DNA from 2 places in the Meiothermus ruber DSM 1279 genome. Region 2 is predicted to be linked to the other one. Evidence: riboswitches for the same ligand, from Rfam matches in the RefSeq annotation. Region 2 holds a riboswitch; the other holds the start of a gene.
What was found. A riboswitch is a leader RNA that binds a small molecule or an ion and turns the genes downstream of it on or off. The one in region 2 is predicted to bind thiamine pyrophosphate.
Positions count from the first base shown of each region.

Region 1: linked by a shared signal. The riboswitch ahead of thiE (thiamine phosphate synthase) and the one ahead of MRUB_RS02310 (thiamine ABC transporter substrate-binding protein) in region 2 are both predicted to bind thiamine pyrophosphate.

Region 1 is NC_013946.1:2,073,756-2,080,325, reverse strand. It holds gene MRUB_RS10315 (thiazole synthase) at 1-596, opposite strand, end outside; gene thiS (sulfur carrier protein ThiS) at 599-805, opposite strand; gene thiE (thiamine phosphate synthase) at 792-1,418, opposite strand; TPP riboswitch at 1,475-1,581, opposite strand; gene MRUB_RS10300 (hypothetical protein) at 1,679-2,371, shown strand; gene MRUB_RS10295 (bifunctional ADP-dependent NAD(P)H-hydrate dehydratase/NAD(P)H-hydrate epimerase) at 2,346-3,818, opposite strand; gene MRUB_RS10290 (SIR2 family NAD-dependent protein deacylase) at 3,866-4,597, shown strand; gene MRUB_RS10285 (TVP38/TMEM64 family protein) at 4,589-5,296, opposite strand; gene MRUB_RS10280 (monothiol bacilliredoxin BrxC family protein) at 5,447-6,133, shown strand; gene MRUB_RS10275 (class II aldolase/adducin family protein) at 6,130-6,570, opposite strand, start outside.
Region 2 is NC_013946.1:435,830-442,399, forward strand. It holds gene MRUB_RS02280 (DUF4388 domain-containing protein) at 33-818, shown strand; gene MRUB_RS02285 (alanine/glycine:cation symporter family protein) at 833-2,209, shown strand; gene MRUB_RS02290 (UbiX family flavin prenyltransferase) at 2,301-2,891, shown strand; gene MRUB_RS02295 (undecaprenyl-diphosphate phosphatase) at 2,888-3,664, opposite strand; gene ispD (2-C-methyl-D-erythritol 4-phosphate cytidylyltransferase) at 3,740-4,372, shown strand; gene ispE (4-(cytidine 5'-diphospho)-2-C-methyl-D-erythritol kinase) at 4,360-5,187, shown strand; TPP riboswitch at 5,223-5,319, shown strand; gene MRUB_RS02310 (thiamine ABC transporter substrate-binding protein) at 5,344-6,426, shown strand; gene MRUB_RS02315 (ABC transporter permease) at 6,440-6,570, shown strand, end outside.

The sequences.
Region 1 (6,570 bases), 1.5 Mb from region 2:
ATGGCCCCGGCCGCTTCCGAGGGCCAGCGCAGCCCGGCGTCCACTACGATGGGTGGTAAGTGGGCGCGTTGCTGCGCGAAAATCTCCAACATGGCCCGGTTCCTGAGGCCCTGCCCTGAGCCGATGGGAGCGGCCAGGGGCATCACGGTGGCGCAGCCGAGCCGGGCCAGCCGCTGCGCCAGCACCGGGTCGGGGGCGATATAGGGCAACACCACAAAGCCCTCCTGCACCAGAATTTCCGCGGCGCGCCAGGTTTCCAGCGGGTCGGGTAGCAGGTAGGTGGGGTCGGGGATGACCTCCAGCTTGACCCAGTCGCTGCCTGTAAGCGCCCGCCCCAGCCGTGCCAGGCGCAGGGCCTCGGCAGCCGTGCGGGCTCCGGCGGTGTTGGGCAGCACCCGGTAGCGCTGCCAGTCCAGCGCTTCCAGCAGGCCCTGGTGTCCGGCGGCCCCCGCCTCGACGCGCCGGATGGAGACGGTGACCACCTCGGCCCCGGAGGCCTCGAGGGCCTCCCGCATCAGCGCGAAGTCGCGGTACTTGCCCGTGCCCACCAGCAAGCGGCTGTTCAGACGCTGCCCTGCAATCACCAGTGCGCTCACGGCTAGCCTCCCTGCATCAAGGTCACGATCTCCACCACATCCCCTGCCACCAGGGTGCGATCCGGCCAGCGGCCTTTGCTCCAGATCTCTTCGTTGAGCAAGACCACGACCGCCTCGGGGTTAACTCCCTGCTGGCGGCACACCGCCTCGACCATCTCGCCAAGGCTCTTCCCTTCGGCCTCCACCGCCCTGCCGTTAATCCAAACCATCCAGCCACCTCCGCATATGCCTTGCAGCTTTCTCGGGATCGGGTGCGTCTAAGATGCTCCGCACCACCGCCACCCGGCGGGCGCCTGCCTCCAGCACCTGGGGCAGGGTGTGCTCGTCGATGCCCCCAATAGCGAACCAGGGTACCCGGAGGTTTTGCGCGGCCCATCGCACGTAGGCCAGGCCCGCGGCCGGTCGCCCTGGTTTGGTGGGGGTTTCCCAGACCGGGCCTACCGAAAGGTAGCCCGGGCCGCCCTCGAGCGCGGCCTGCTCCCGCAGGGCCTGTTCGGGCTCATGGGTGCTGCGCCCGATCCAGCCCGAAAAAAAGCGCCGGGCCTGGGCCACGTTCAGATCCCCCTGCCCCAGGTGCACCCCGTGGGCCTCCAACAAAGCCGCCAGATCGGGGCGGTCGTTGATTATCAGCGGCACCCGGTAACGCGCACACAGCGCTCGCAGATTTTCCCCCAGGGCCAGGATGGCCTGGGCCTCGAGGTTCTTGGCCCGTAGCTGCAACAGATCCACCCCGCCCTCCAGGGCCGCCTCGAGGCGGCGCATCAGCTCTGCCTCAGCTTGACCGGGGCGTGGGGTCGCTACCAGATACAGTTTCCCGTGCAAAAACCCACCTCCTGAACCGGCCGAGGGTCAGGAGCAAGGCGCACGTCAGATTGTAGGGATTTCTCCATGGGCTTCCCTCCGCCGGTACTAACCGGATCAGGTTCCAAGGGTTACAGGGTTTACCCTGCTCTCAGCCCCTATAGGGGCACCCCTAGCCGATCACCCCGATGATACTGGGCTGCCACAGCCCGGTCAAGGTGAGCACGGGCTGCCCATGACGCAGGGCTGCGGTAAAAGGCGTATGATAGCGGGGTTCGGATATGGCCTACCTTTGGCTGGGTTTTTTGTGGCTGCTCTGGGCGGTGGGCTTGTTGGGCGACTCGTATGTCCGCAGCCTGGCCGTGAGCCTGTCCAACTTTGTGGGGGCCTATGCGCTGTGGTGGGTGGCGGCCCGCTCGCCGGCTATCCTGCGTGGGGCCTTAACCGGCCTGGCGGTAGGCCTGCTGGTGTTGGGCGTGGGGGATCTGCTGTTCACCTATAACGTAGCCGCCGGTCTGGATACCCGGGCCCTGCGCGAGGGCATCTACCTGGTGGGCGTGGTTCTCCTGTTGTTGATGGGCAGCCTGCTTCCTTTCCGCATGGAGCGTCAGGGTTTGTACCCCCTTGGCTTTGCGCAGCGGCTGGCTTCGCTGGCTGGGCTGGGGGGGGTGTTGCTTTCGGCCCTCGCTACCTTAATCCGCCCCCTGAGCCTGCTCGAGCTGATCTATGCAGGGGTGGCCTTCTACCTGACCTTGCTGTTTATTCAGCAGACCCCGGTGTGGGCTGGTGGACGCATTGGGCGTTACCTGCAAAGCGTGGTCTGGGCGCTGGTGCTGGGCAGCCTGGCGCGATTGGTCTATATCTTGGGGAATGTGCCGCCGGCGCAATGGTCTATCGTGGCCTACGATGTTTTGTGGATGCTGTCTATGAGCGTCCTGCTGCTGGGGGTTAACAAGGCTCCCAAAAATCTCTAACCCCACCTAGCTGCAACTGCCTCATGGCCGATGGTAGGGCCTCGGCGACCTCGTGGGCCAGCAAACCCGGCTTGCTTGCCAGATCACCGGCCAGCCCGTGCAGATAGACCCCCAGCCGGGCAGCCTCCCAGGCCGATAATCCCGCAGCCAGCAGGGCCGCGACCACCCCGGAAAGCACATCGCCCATCCCGCCGGTGGCCATGCTGGGGTTGCCGCTGCTGTTCACGGCCAGCAGGGGCGGCGAAAGGGGGGCTTCTTGGGGCTGCCAGGCCAGCACGGTGGGGCCGCCTTTGAGCACCACCACCAGCCCTGGATAGCGCTCGGCCAGGGCTTGGGCGGCCTCGAGGGGGGCGCGGGCGATCTGTTCGCTGGGGATCTCCAGCAGGCGGCTGGCCTCGCCGGGGTGGGGGGTCAGCACGGTGGGGAGGCCCGCTTTTACATAGGCCGATAGAACCTGTTTGTGCAGTGCGTCGGCGTCCAGCACCGTGGGTTTGCCCAGCTCCAGGGCGGCCAGTGCGGCTCTAACCCCCCCCGCAGCAGCGCCCATACCCACTGCCACCGCTTCGGCGCGGACAGCCTGTAAGTCGGCGTGATTCCACTCGAGCAGGGGCAGCCGCACGGCCTCCAGCGGAGGGTTGACCACACAATCGGCGGGGTAGGCCACCGTAACCAGCCCCGCCCCGGTTCGATACGCCCCCAGGGCTGCCAGGCTGGGCGCGCCCGTATAGCTGCGATACCCGCCGGCCACCAGCACCCGGCCCACCAAGCCTTTGTGGGCGTTGCCTGGACGGGCGGGCAGAAGCGGGCGCATCGAGGTCTTGCACAACACCTCGGGGAGGTGGGGGTTGTGCAGGGCCCTGGGGGGCATCCCGATGGACTCGAGCACAATCCGACCGCAGGCGGCCCGGTGGGGATAGAACAGGTGCTCGTTTTTCAGTCCTGCCAGGGCCACGGTCAGATCGGCCTGGATGTGGGGCCGGTGGGGCAGGCCCGACGGAAGGTCCACAGCCACCACCGGCAGGCCGGACTGATTAACCTTTTCGACCAGAGCGGCATAAAAACCCTCCAGGGGCCCCCGCAGGCCGGTGCCAAACAGCGCGTCCAGCACCACGCTGTGCGGCGCAGGCTCCCAGGCCGAGAGGGGGGCTATTTCCAGGCCATGGGCCAGCAGCGCCTGTCGTGCAACGGCCGCATCCCCTGTCTGGCCCTCGGCGGCATACACCCTTACCGGATGCCCCCAGTGGGCCAGCCAGCGGGCGGCCACCAGACCGTCACCCCCGTTGTTGCCCTTGCCGCATAGCACGTCAACCGCGCGCCCCTCGAAACGCTGCAAAAGCCGGCTGGCCGCCTGTTTTCCGGCGGCTTCCATCAGGAGCAGGCTGGGATAGCCCATTGCAACGGCCCTTTGGTCGGCTTCGCGCATGGCTTGGGCAGTGTAGAGGTACATGTTCGCAGTACAGCCTAACATCCCACCAACTTACGTACACTATGAGCATGGAGTTAGAAACCGCGCGCAAGCGATTGCTGGCTGCCCGCCGGGTTGCGGTGCTGACTGGAGCTGGTATCTCCCAGCCTTCAGGCATTCCCACTTTTCGTGATGCTGCGGGCCTGTGGAAGGATTTCGACATCGAGGAATACGCCACCCCGGGAGCCTACGCCCGCAACCCCCAGAAGGTCTGGGAGTGGTACGCCTGGCGTTATCAAAAAGTCATGCAGGCGGAGCCCAACCGGGCCCACACGCTGCTGACCGTGCTGGAGCAGCGGGTAGGGGAGGGCTTTCTACTGGTGACCCAAAATGTGGATGGCCTGCACAGCCGGGCTGGCTCCCAGCGCCTGGTCGAACTGCACGGCAACATTGCCAGGGGCCGCTGCGAGCGCTGCGGCCAGCGGTTTCCCCTGCCCGATCCGGCCCGTTTTGTGCCGCCGCCTTATTGCCCGACCTGCAAGGCCCGGGGCCGCCCCGATGTGGTGTGGTTTGGCGAGATGCTGCCACCGGGCGCTTTTGAGCAGGCCGAGCGGGCCTTTGCTGCTGCCGAGGTGGCTTTGGTAATAGGCACCAGCGCCGAGGTCGAACCCGCGGCCAGCCTGGGGTGGCTGGCGCGCTCGAGCGGCGCTTATCTGATCGAGATTAACCCCAACCCCACCCCGCTCTCGAGCCAGGCCGACTGCTCCCTCCGGATGGGCGCGGTGGAGGGCATGGAAGCCCTGATGGATGGTTTAAGATGACTTGCGCTGCCGGGCTCGGTCGTAGAGAATCCAGCCCCCCAGGGCCACCAAACCCACGATGGAGGCGGCCAGCAGGAAGGGCCCCAGCCGGGAGAAGTCGGCACCCAGCCAGGCGATCACCACCGCAACCGGCAGGGCCCCGAGCGCAGTAGCCAGCAAGAACTTGAGGGGGTGCATGCGCACCAGCCCGGCCACGAAGTTCACGCTGTCGGTGGGTACCACGAAGGAGAGCCGCAGGGCGATGATGGCCCAGGGGCCGTAGCGCTCGACCTGGGCCTCCACCTTGCGCCGGATCTCCTCGCTAACGAAGCGATCCACCACCACCGGGCCCAGCAGCCTGGCAAGGCTATAGCCCACCATGGCCGCGATAACCGCCCCAATCCAACCCAGAATCCCGCCGAATACCGGCCCAAACGCCAGTACCGAGATTAGCATCACCAGGGACATGGGCACCACCGAGACCAGGGTCTGGGCGATCATCAGACCGATAATGCTCAAGGGGCCCAGCCAGCCCAGCCCGGCCACCCAGGCCTGGATGGCCTGCTGATTCCCGCTGGCAAGCAGGTTATAGATCTCATCGACGCGTCCTTTGAAGCCAGGGAATACGAGATAGGCACCAAACAGCAGGCCGGCCAGCAGCAGCAAGGCCAGCAATACCGGCAGTGCGGGTAGGGTTCGGGGTGGGGGCAGCCGCTCCATTCCAGAAGTCCAGGATAACGCAAAGCATGAGAATTGCCTTTGCCCTTGGTCACACCTGGCATGCGAAGGGGGATGGTGGGTAGCAGGCATTGTCCAAAACCAGGGCGCACCCCACGGATTCCCCGGCCGCTGGCGGTTAACATAGAACTTATGAGCCTGCGAGAACGGGTCTTTCCCCTCCGAACGCCCGAGGATGTGGACGCTTTTCTGGAGCGCTTCGAGCTGACAGCCATCTTTAAGGCCAGCACCAGCGACAAAACCCTCGAGGCCATGCGCTACGTGCAGAAGTACCTCGAGCCCCGCCCGGACGTAGCCGTTGGCATCATTCGCATCCCCGAAGACCGCCCGGCCTCGAGCCATGTCGAAGCCCGCACCGGCATCCAGCATCAGAGCCCGCAGTTCATCCTTTTTCGTCAGGCCCGGCCCCTCTTCGACCTCGACAACTGGAAGATCAACCCCGAGCAGCTAGAGCCTTTACTGTTGCAGCACCTGCCGGTTCACATCGGCAAACCCGTGCGCAACCCCGCGGTGGCGGGGTTCCAGGCCTATCTGGATCTGCTCGAGCGCTTTATTACGGGGCAGCTTAGCGAGGAGCGCTTCCAGTGGGGCTACCTGGATCGCCTCAAAAAAGAAGCCGACTGGCGCTCCGACGAAGACTTCGACCTGCTGAATAGCCTGTTCCCCAACCCCGACGGACGGGCCTTCACCCCCGGCAAGGTGGTGGCGCTGGAGTTTCAGGCCCAGCTTGCGGGCCGGGCCGAGCCGCTTGTGGAGCGGGCCCGACGCTTACGCGCTCGGGTCGAGGCCCTTCAAGCAACCAAAGCCGATGCGTTTTAGGACATGGGCACCTGGCGTAAAAGCCGGCCCTCGATGCGTTCCAGAATCTCCTCGAGGCTCTGCCCGGTAATGGTCAGGCCGTGGTTTTTAAGGCCCACCACCGCCCGGCCGGGGTCGGGGGCTTCGCGTACTTTTTGCGCCACGGCCTCGGCGAGCTGATAGGTGCCGCAGGGGTAGTTGAACTGGGTGGAGGGGATGTTTTCCATCCAGGCGTGCACGTGGATGATGGCCCCTACTTGGGGGTGTTCGCGGTAGATCATCCAGTGCTCAATGGCATCCACGCTCACCCGGCGGGGCTCGAGGCCCGGTGGCACCGAGAGGCGCATGGCGTTCTGGATGGGGTCGTAGTCGGTGACCATCAGGATGTCCCGCCCCACCTCGCGCAGGTTGGCTTTGTCCACCCCGCTGGCCGACATCCAGAAGCGTCGCTCGTCCTT
Region 2 (6,570 bases):
GGGCGGTTTTTGTAGCTACAGGAGGCCGGAATGTGCTAAGTGGAGACCTGGCAGAGTTCCCCCTTTTGCGGCTCTTGGAGACCCTAATGGGGGCGGCCAGGGGTGGGGTTTTACGCATCGAGCACCCCAGTTTTGTGGGCAGTATCTACCTCGAGGGCGGGCACCCGGTACACGCCGAGGCCGGTAGGCTGCGGGGTTTAGAGGCCTTGGAGCTGCTGGCTGGCCTCAAATCGGCGCCGTTTTGCTTCGATTCTGAGCAGAATACCCGTGAGCGCAGCATTGAGCCTGGCCTCGAGACCCACCAGCTCATTGTGCATCAGTTTGAAGCCTGGAACGAGGTCAGCCTGCCCGATAACTGGACGCTGACGCTTCAAGCCTGCTCGATTCAGGGGCCAACCCAGCTCAGCCCCCTCGAGGCCAGCGTTTTGGCCCAGGTACAGGGGAAAAGCCTGGCCCAGGCCTTGATGAACGAGCGGCTTTCGCCCCTCGAGGCCGCTCAGGTGCTCAGCAAACTGCTGCGGTTGGGCTTGCTCGAGGCCCGGAACCACCTGGTAATTGAGCCGGAGCCTTTGGTGGTGCTCACTCTGTATGGTGGGGGGCAGGGGGTGGCCGCCATCGACGAGGAGCTGTTTGCGCGCTGGCAGGGCCTGGTAGGGGAGGGCTTTGTGTTGCGCTTGCGCACTAAAAACCAGGAAGCCACCCTGCGCCCGCAACCCCGCATCAACATGCAGGGCCGGGTTGGGTTGTTCGAGCGTGATCTGCGCCAACTGCGCCTCAGCCGGGGCGTATTGGTGGAAGTCTGGCCGGAGGCCAGGTAGAACGAAGGCAGCTTATGGATATACTCACGCTTAACGACTACGTCAATCGAGCGGTCTACGGCGAATGGATGATGCTGGTGTTCATCCTGGTGGGGCTATACCTCTCCTTGCGCACCGGCTTTCCGCAGTTGCTGCGGCTGGGGGTGGCGCTCCGTGAAACGCTGGGGGCTATTCGAGAGCGCTTCCTGAGCTTTGGAGGCCAGATCACGCCCTTCCAGGCTGCGATGGTGGCTATGTCGGCCACCATCGGAACCGGGCACATCATCGGCATGGTGGGTGCAGTGGTGCTGGGGGGCCCCGGTGCGGTGCTGTGGATGTGGGTGGCCTACCTGGTGGGCATGGCCACCAAGTTTTCCGAGGCGGTTCTGGCGGTGCACTTTCGACGCCAGTACACCGATGGCTCGGTGTTGGGTGGCCCTATGGTGTATATCCGCTATGGCCTGGGCCGACGGATGGCCTGGCTGGCGGCTTTGTTTGCCCTCTTTACCGCTATTGCTGCCTTTGGAATCGGCAACCTTTCCCAGTCTGGGGCGGTGGGGGCGGCCCTGGCGCAGGAATTCAACGTGCCGCCAGCGGTTACCGGCCTGCTGGTTGCGCTGCTGGTGGGAATTTTGCTGGCCGGCGGCATCCGTTCGGTGGCGCGCTTCGCCCAGATGATCGTGCCCCTCAAGCTGGTGTTGTTTTTGCTGGCGATTCTGCCCCTTATTGTCATCCACCTCGAGAGCCTGCCCGCGGCCCTGGCGCTGGTGTTTTCCTCGGCCTTAAGCTTTCAAGCGGCCGCCGGGGGGGCTGCGGGGGCGGCGGTCTCGCTGGGCCTGGCCGAGATTCTAAAAGCAGGGGTGGGGCGGGGCATCTTTGCCAATGAAGCCGGCCTGGGCTCGGCTGCCATTGCCCATGCACAGGCCCAGGTCGATCACCCGGTGCGGCAGGGTTTCTGGGGCCTTACGGAGATGCTCTTAAGCCTAACCGTGACCACCCTGATGGCCCTGACCTTTATCGCCAGCGGGCTCTGGCAACGCTTTTTGGGCGGCGACCGGGTGGAAGCGGCCCGTGCTTTGTTCGCCGAGCACCCGCTGGGGGTGGCCATGCTGGGCCTGATGCTGGCGGTTTTTGCCCTGGGAACCATGGTTTCCTGGGGGTTTTACGGTGAAGAAGGCGCGGCCTATCTGTTTGGCGAGGGCATCCGCTGGCCTTACCGCCTAACCTTTGTGACGTTTGCATTTGTGGGGCCGATGGGGGGTCTGGCGGCCCTGACCAGCGTGGCCGATACCCTCAACGGTTTGATGGCCATCCCCAACCTGGTGGCCCTGCTGGCCCTGGGGGGGCTGGTGGGCCGGCTGGTGCGGGAGTTCTTCAGCGGAATGCCCTGGCAGCCGCCGGAGGAAGACTAGGGCGCAAACCCGGTGATCGCCGGCCTAGTGGGCAAGCTGGTTTTCACCCAGGGTTGCATTCGCCGCGCAGGCTTGCCTGTACACTTGGCGCATGAGCGTACCCAAGCGACTGGTGGTGGGGCTTTCGGGCGCTTCGGGGATGCCCTACGCCCTGGATCTGCTGCAAACCCTGCGACGGGTGGGGGGGTTGGAAGTCCACCTGGTGATGAGCCAGGGGGCCAAGCGGGTGCTGGCGGAGGAGGCGGGGCTGAGCCTCGAGGCTGTGGAGGCCCTGGCCCATGTGGTGCACCGCAGCAGCGACCTGGGGGCCCCCATTGCCTCGGGGAGCTTTCGTACCCTGGGTATGGTGATTGTGCCGTGCAGTGCGACCACCCTGGCTAAGGTGGCCTACGGTCTGGCCGACAACCTCCTGACCCGGGCGGCCTATGTGACCCTCAAGGAGCGCCGCCCCCTGGTGCTGGTGCCGCGCGAGGCCCCGCTGCCTTTGCCGAGCCTCGAGGCCATGGTCAAAGCCACCCTGGCCGGGGCCACCATACTGCCGGCTGCCCCCGGCTTCTACCACAAGCCCCAAACCATCGAGGATCTGCTGGCTTTTATGACCCAGCGCATTTTGGATCTGTTGGGGCTTGAGTACTCCAGGGCGCCGCGCTGGGGCGAGTTACAGGAGCTCGAGCTCGACTAGCGCAGGAAAAACACCCCGTACACCACCCCGATCAGAATGCGGTAGATGGCGAAGGGTACAAAGCTGTTGCGGCTTACGAAGTCCAGGAGCCAGCGCACCGTAAGCAAAGCCGATATGAAAGCGGCCAGAAAACCCACGACCAGCAGACCCCAGCTATCGGCGCGGAACTGATCCATGTGGCGCACCAGGGAGAACCCGGTGGCCGAGAGCATGGTGGGCACGGCCAGGATGAAGGAGAACTCGGCGGCGGCCCGACGGGATAGCCCCAGGGCCATACCCCCCACGATGGTAGCCCCGCTGCGCGAGACCCCTGGCATCATGGCGAGGGCTTGCGACAGACCGATCAAAACGGCGTGCGGCACAGGCATTTGATTGACATCGTCGTAGCGCTTATGGTGTTGCAGCCAGCGATCCACGAACAGCAAAAGAATGCCCACGCCAACCAGATTAATCACCACAATTAGGTCGTTACCCAGGAACACGTTCTCAATCACATCGGCCAGTAAAAAACCCAGAATGCCAGTGGGAATAAAGGCCACAATAATGCGCTTCCAAACCTCTATATCCCGCAGAAAACGCTGAAAGTACAGGGCTAAAACAGCCAGAATGGCTCCTAGCTGGATAACCACGATGAAGCTTTTGATAAAAGGATCGTTTTCGATATCGAGCTGGAGCAGGTGAGCGGCTAGGGTAAGGTGGCCGGTGGAGGAGATGGGCAGGAACTCGGTTAAACCCTCCAGAATGCCCAGGATGAGCGCTTCAAAAATGGTCACGCCCAAGAGGATATCACGCCTAGATGAAGCCTGGCAGACAGCGGGGTGGCTATTTTTTGGGGTACGATTCCCAGCATGAAGGTTTCGGTGCTGTTGCCGGCGGCCGGTTCGGGCGAACGAATCGGGCGGGGGCCCAAGGCTTTTTTGCGGGTGGGTGGGAAAACCCTGCTGGAATGGGCCCTCGAGGGTTTTGCCTGGGCCGATGAGGTGGTGGTGGCCCTCCCCCCGGGTTTTCGGATGGATGGCCTGAAAACCGTTCCAGGCGGACAAACCCGCCAACAGAGCGTGTTTAATCTGGTGCAGGCAGCCACCGGCGAGGTGGTCTTGGTGCACGATGTGGCCCGGCCCTTCGTGGTACGGTCGGCGGTGGAGCGGCTGCTGGAGGCCGTCCGGGCTACAGGCGCAGCCAGCCTGGTGGTGTCGGTGCCCGACACCCTGGTGCGGGAAGAGGCCGGGCGCTACGGAGAGGTGATCGCTCGCGAGCACCACCGGCTGGTGCAGACCCCCCAGGGCTTCCGCCGCGAGCTGCTATGGCAGGCCCACCAGCAGGCCCGGGCGGCCGGGATCGAATTTACCGATGATGCGCAGTTGGTTCGCTGGTTGGGTCATCCGGTGGTGCTGGTGGAGGGCGACCGTCGGATGTTCAAGGTGACCTATCCCGAAGACCTGATTCTGGCAGAAGGGTTGGCGCAGGTATGGAACTGCTAGCCCCGGCCAAGGTGAACCTGGGTCTTTCGGTGCTGGGCCGCCGCCCCGACGGCTACCACGAATTGCACACCCTGTTTGCAGCCCTGCGGGTGGGCGACCGCCTCTGGGTGGAGGCCATTCCCGAGGGAATTGAGCTGGAGGTGTGGGGCAGGGGCCTGCCCGCTGATACCAACAACCTGGTATACAAGGCGGCGCAGGCTTACCTGACGGCTGCTGGCTGGCCCGGTGGGGTGCGGGTGGTACTGGAAAAGAACCTGCCCCTGGCCGCGGGGCTGGGTGGGGGTTCCTCCGATGCGGCGGCGGTGCTGCGGGCTTTATCCCAGCTCTATCCATCCGCCCTCGAGCTGCCGGGGCTGGCCCTTGGGCTGGGGGCCGACGTGCCCTTTTTCCTGGGGCCGGGCCTGGCCGAAGGGCGGGGGGTGGGTGAACGACTGACCCCCCTGCCGCCCATCCGGGCTGCGCTGGTGCTGGTGAACCCGGGCATTGCGGTTTCGGCGGCTGAGGCCTACAAGGGCCTTACACCCGAGATGTGGCAGCCCGAACTGGATGTGGCGGGGGTGGTGGAAGCCATACAGGTGGGGGAGGAGCCCCCTTACTGGAATACGCTCGAGCGCTCCGTATTTCGCCTGCACCCCTACCTCGAGGCCCTCAAACAAGAGCTGTACCGCCTGGGGCTCAGGGGCGTGCTGATGTCGGGCTCGGGTTCTACCCTGTTTGGGCTGGCCCGTGATGGGGCCGAGGCCGGGTATCTGGCTGGGGTGCTGCGGGATAAGCACCCTGGGTTCTGGGTGGTCGCTACCGAGACCGTAAGCTAAGCGCTGTACATTTGATGGTGTAAGCCGTATTATCCGGGCGTCATCGGGGGTGCCTGGGCAGCCCAGGCTGAGAAACACCCTTTGAACCTGATGCGGTTTGTACCGCCGTAGGGAGCATGACGCGGAACCCTCCCGATGACATGGAGGGATTTTTTTATGTACAGAACCCCAAAAGCTGGATGGTTGGTTGGGTTAGGTGCGCTGCTACTGCTGACGTTTGGGCTATGGCCCGCACGGGCGCAACAAACCACCCTGACCGTCCTGACCCACGATAGCTGGAGCCTCGACAAGAACCTGGTTGCCCGCTTCGAGCGGGAGAGCGGTATTCGGGTTCGCTTTCTGAAGGGCGGCGATGCCGGCGAGATGCTCAACAAAGCCATTCTGAGCAAAGGCGCCCCCATTGCTGATGTGATCTACGGCTTCGATAACACCATGCTCTCGCGCGCCCTCGAGGCTGATATCCTCCAGCCGTACCGCTCGCCGGAGCTGGCCAACCTGCGCCCTGAACTCCGGATTGACCAGACCTTCCGGGCCACGCCGGTGGACTTTGGCTATGTGGCCCTTAACTACGACCGGGATTTCTTCAAGGACAAGCCCCTGCCCCAGCGCTTCGCCGACCTGGCATTGCCGGAATTTGCCGGGCTGTTGGTGGTGCAGAACCCGGCTACCAGCTCGCCGGGGCTGGCTTTCCTGCTGGCCACCGTGGCGGCTTTTGGGGAGGATGGTTACCTGGACTTCTGGGAAAACCTGCGCAAGAACGGGGTGCGGGTGGTGAGCGGCTGGAGCGAGGCCTATTACACCCACTTCACCCGGGCCGGCGGCGACCGCCCGCTGGTGGTCTCGTACAGCACCAGCCCGGCCGCCGAACTGTACTACAGCGAGGCCCAGCCCAAGCCCACCGAACCCCCCACGGCCAACCTCTTCTTGCCCCGTAGCTCGTTTTTCCAGGTGGAGTATGTGGGCATTTTGAAGGGTACGCGCAATCTGCGGGCGGCCCAGCGCTTTGTGGACTGGCTGGTTTCTAAGCCCGTACAAGAGAACATCCCCACCCAGATGTGGGTCTATCCGGCCCGGCAGGATGCCAGGCTGCCGGAGGTCTTCCGCTTTGCCCAGGTGCCCCCTGAGCCAGCCCGCCTGACGCCTCAGCAGATCGCAAACAACCGCGAGCGCTGGATTCGTGAGTGGACGCAGGTGGTGGTGCAAGGGCAGACGGCACAGGCGGTAAAGGCGCGGCGTTAGGTTGGCTGCGGGTATGGCAAAGGCCTCCCGCGCCGCCTCCTGGCTGGCCCTGCCGGTGCTGGTGTTCCTGGCCCTGGCGCTGCTGTACCCTTTGGGGCGCATTGTGGCCCTGGGCCTGACCGAGGGGTTTATCGCCACGCTGGG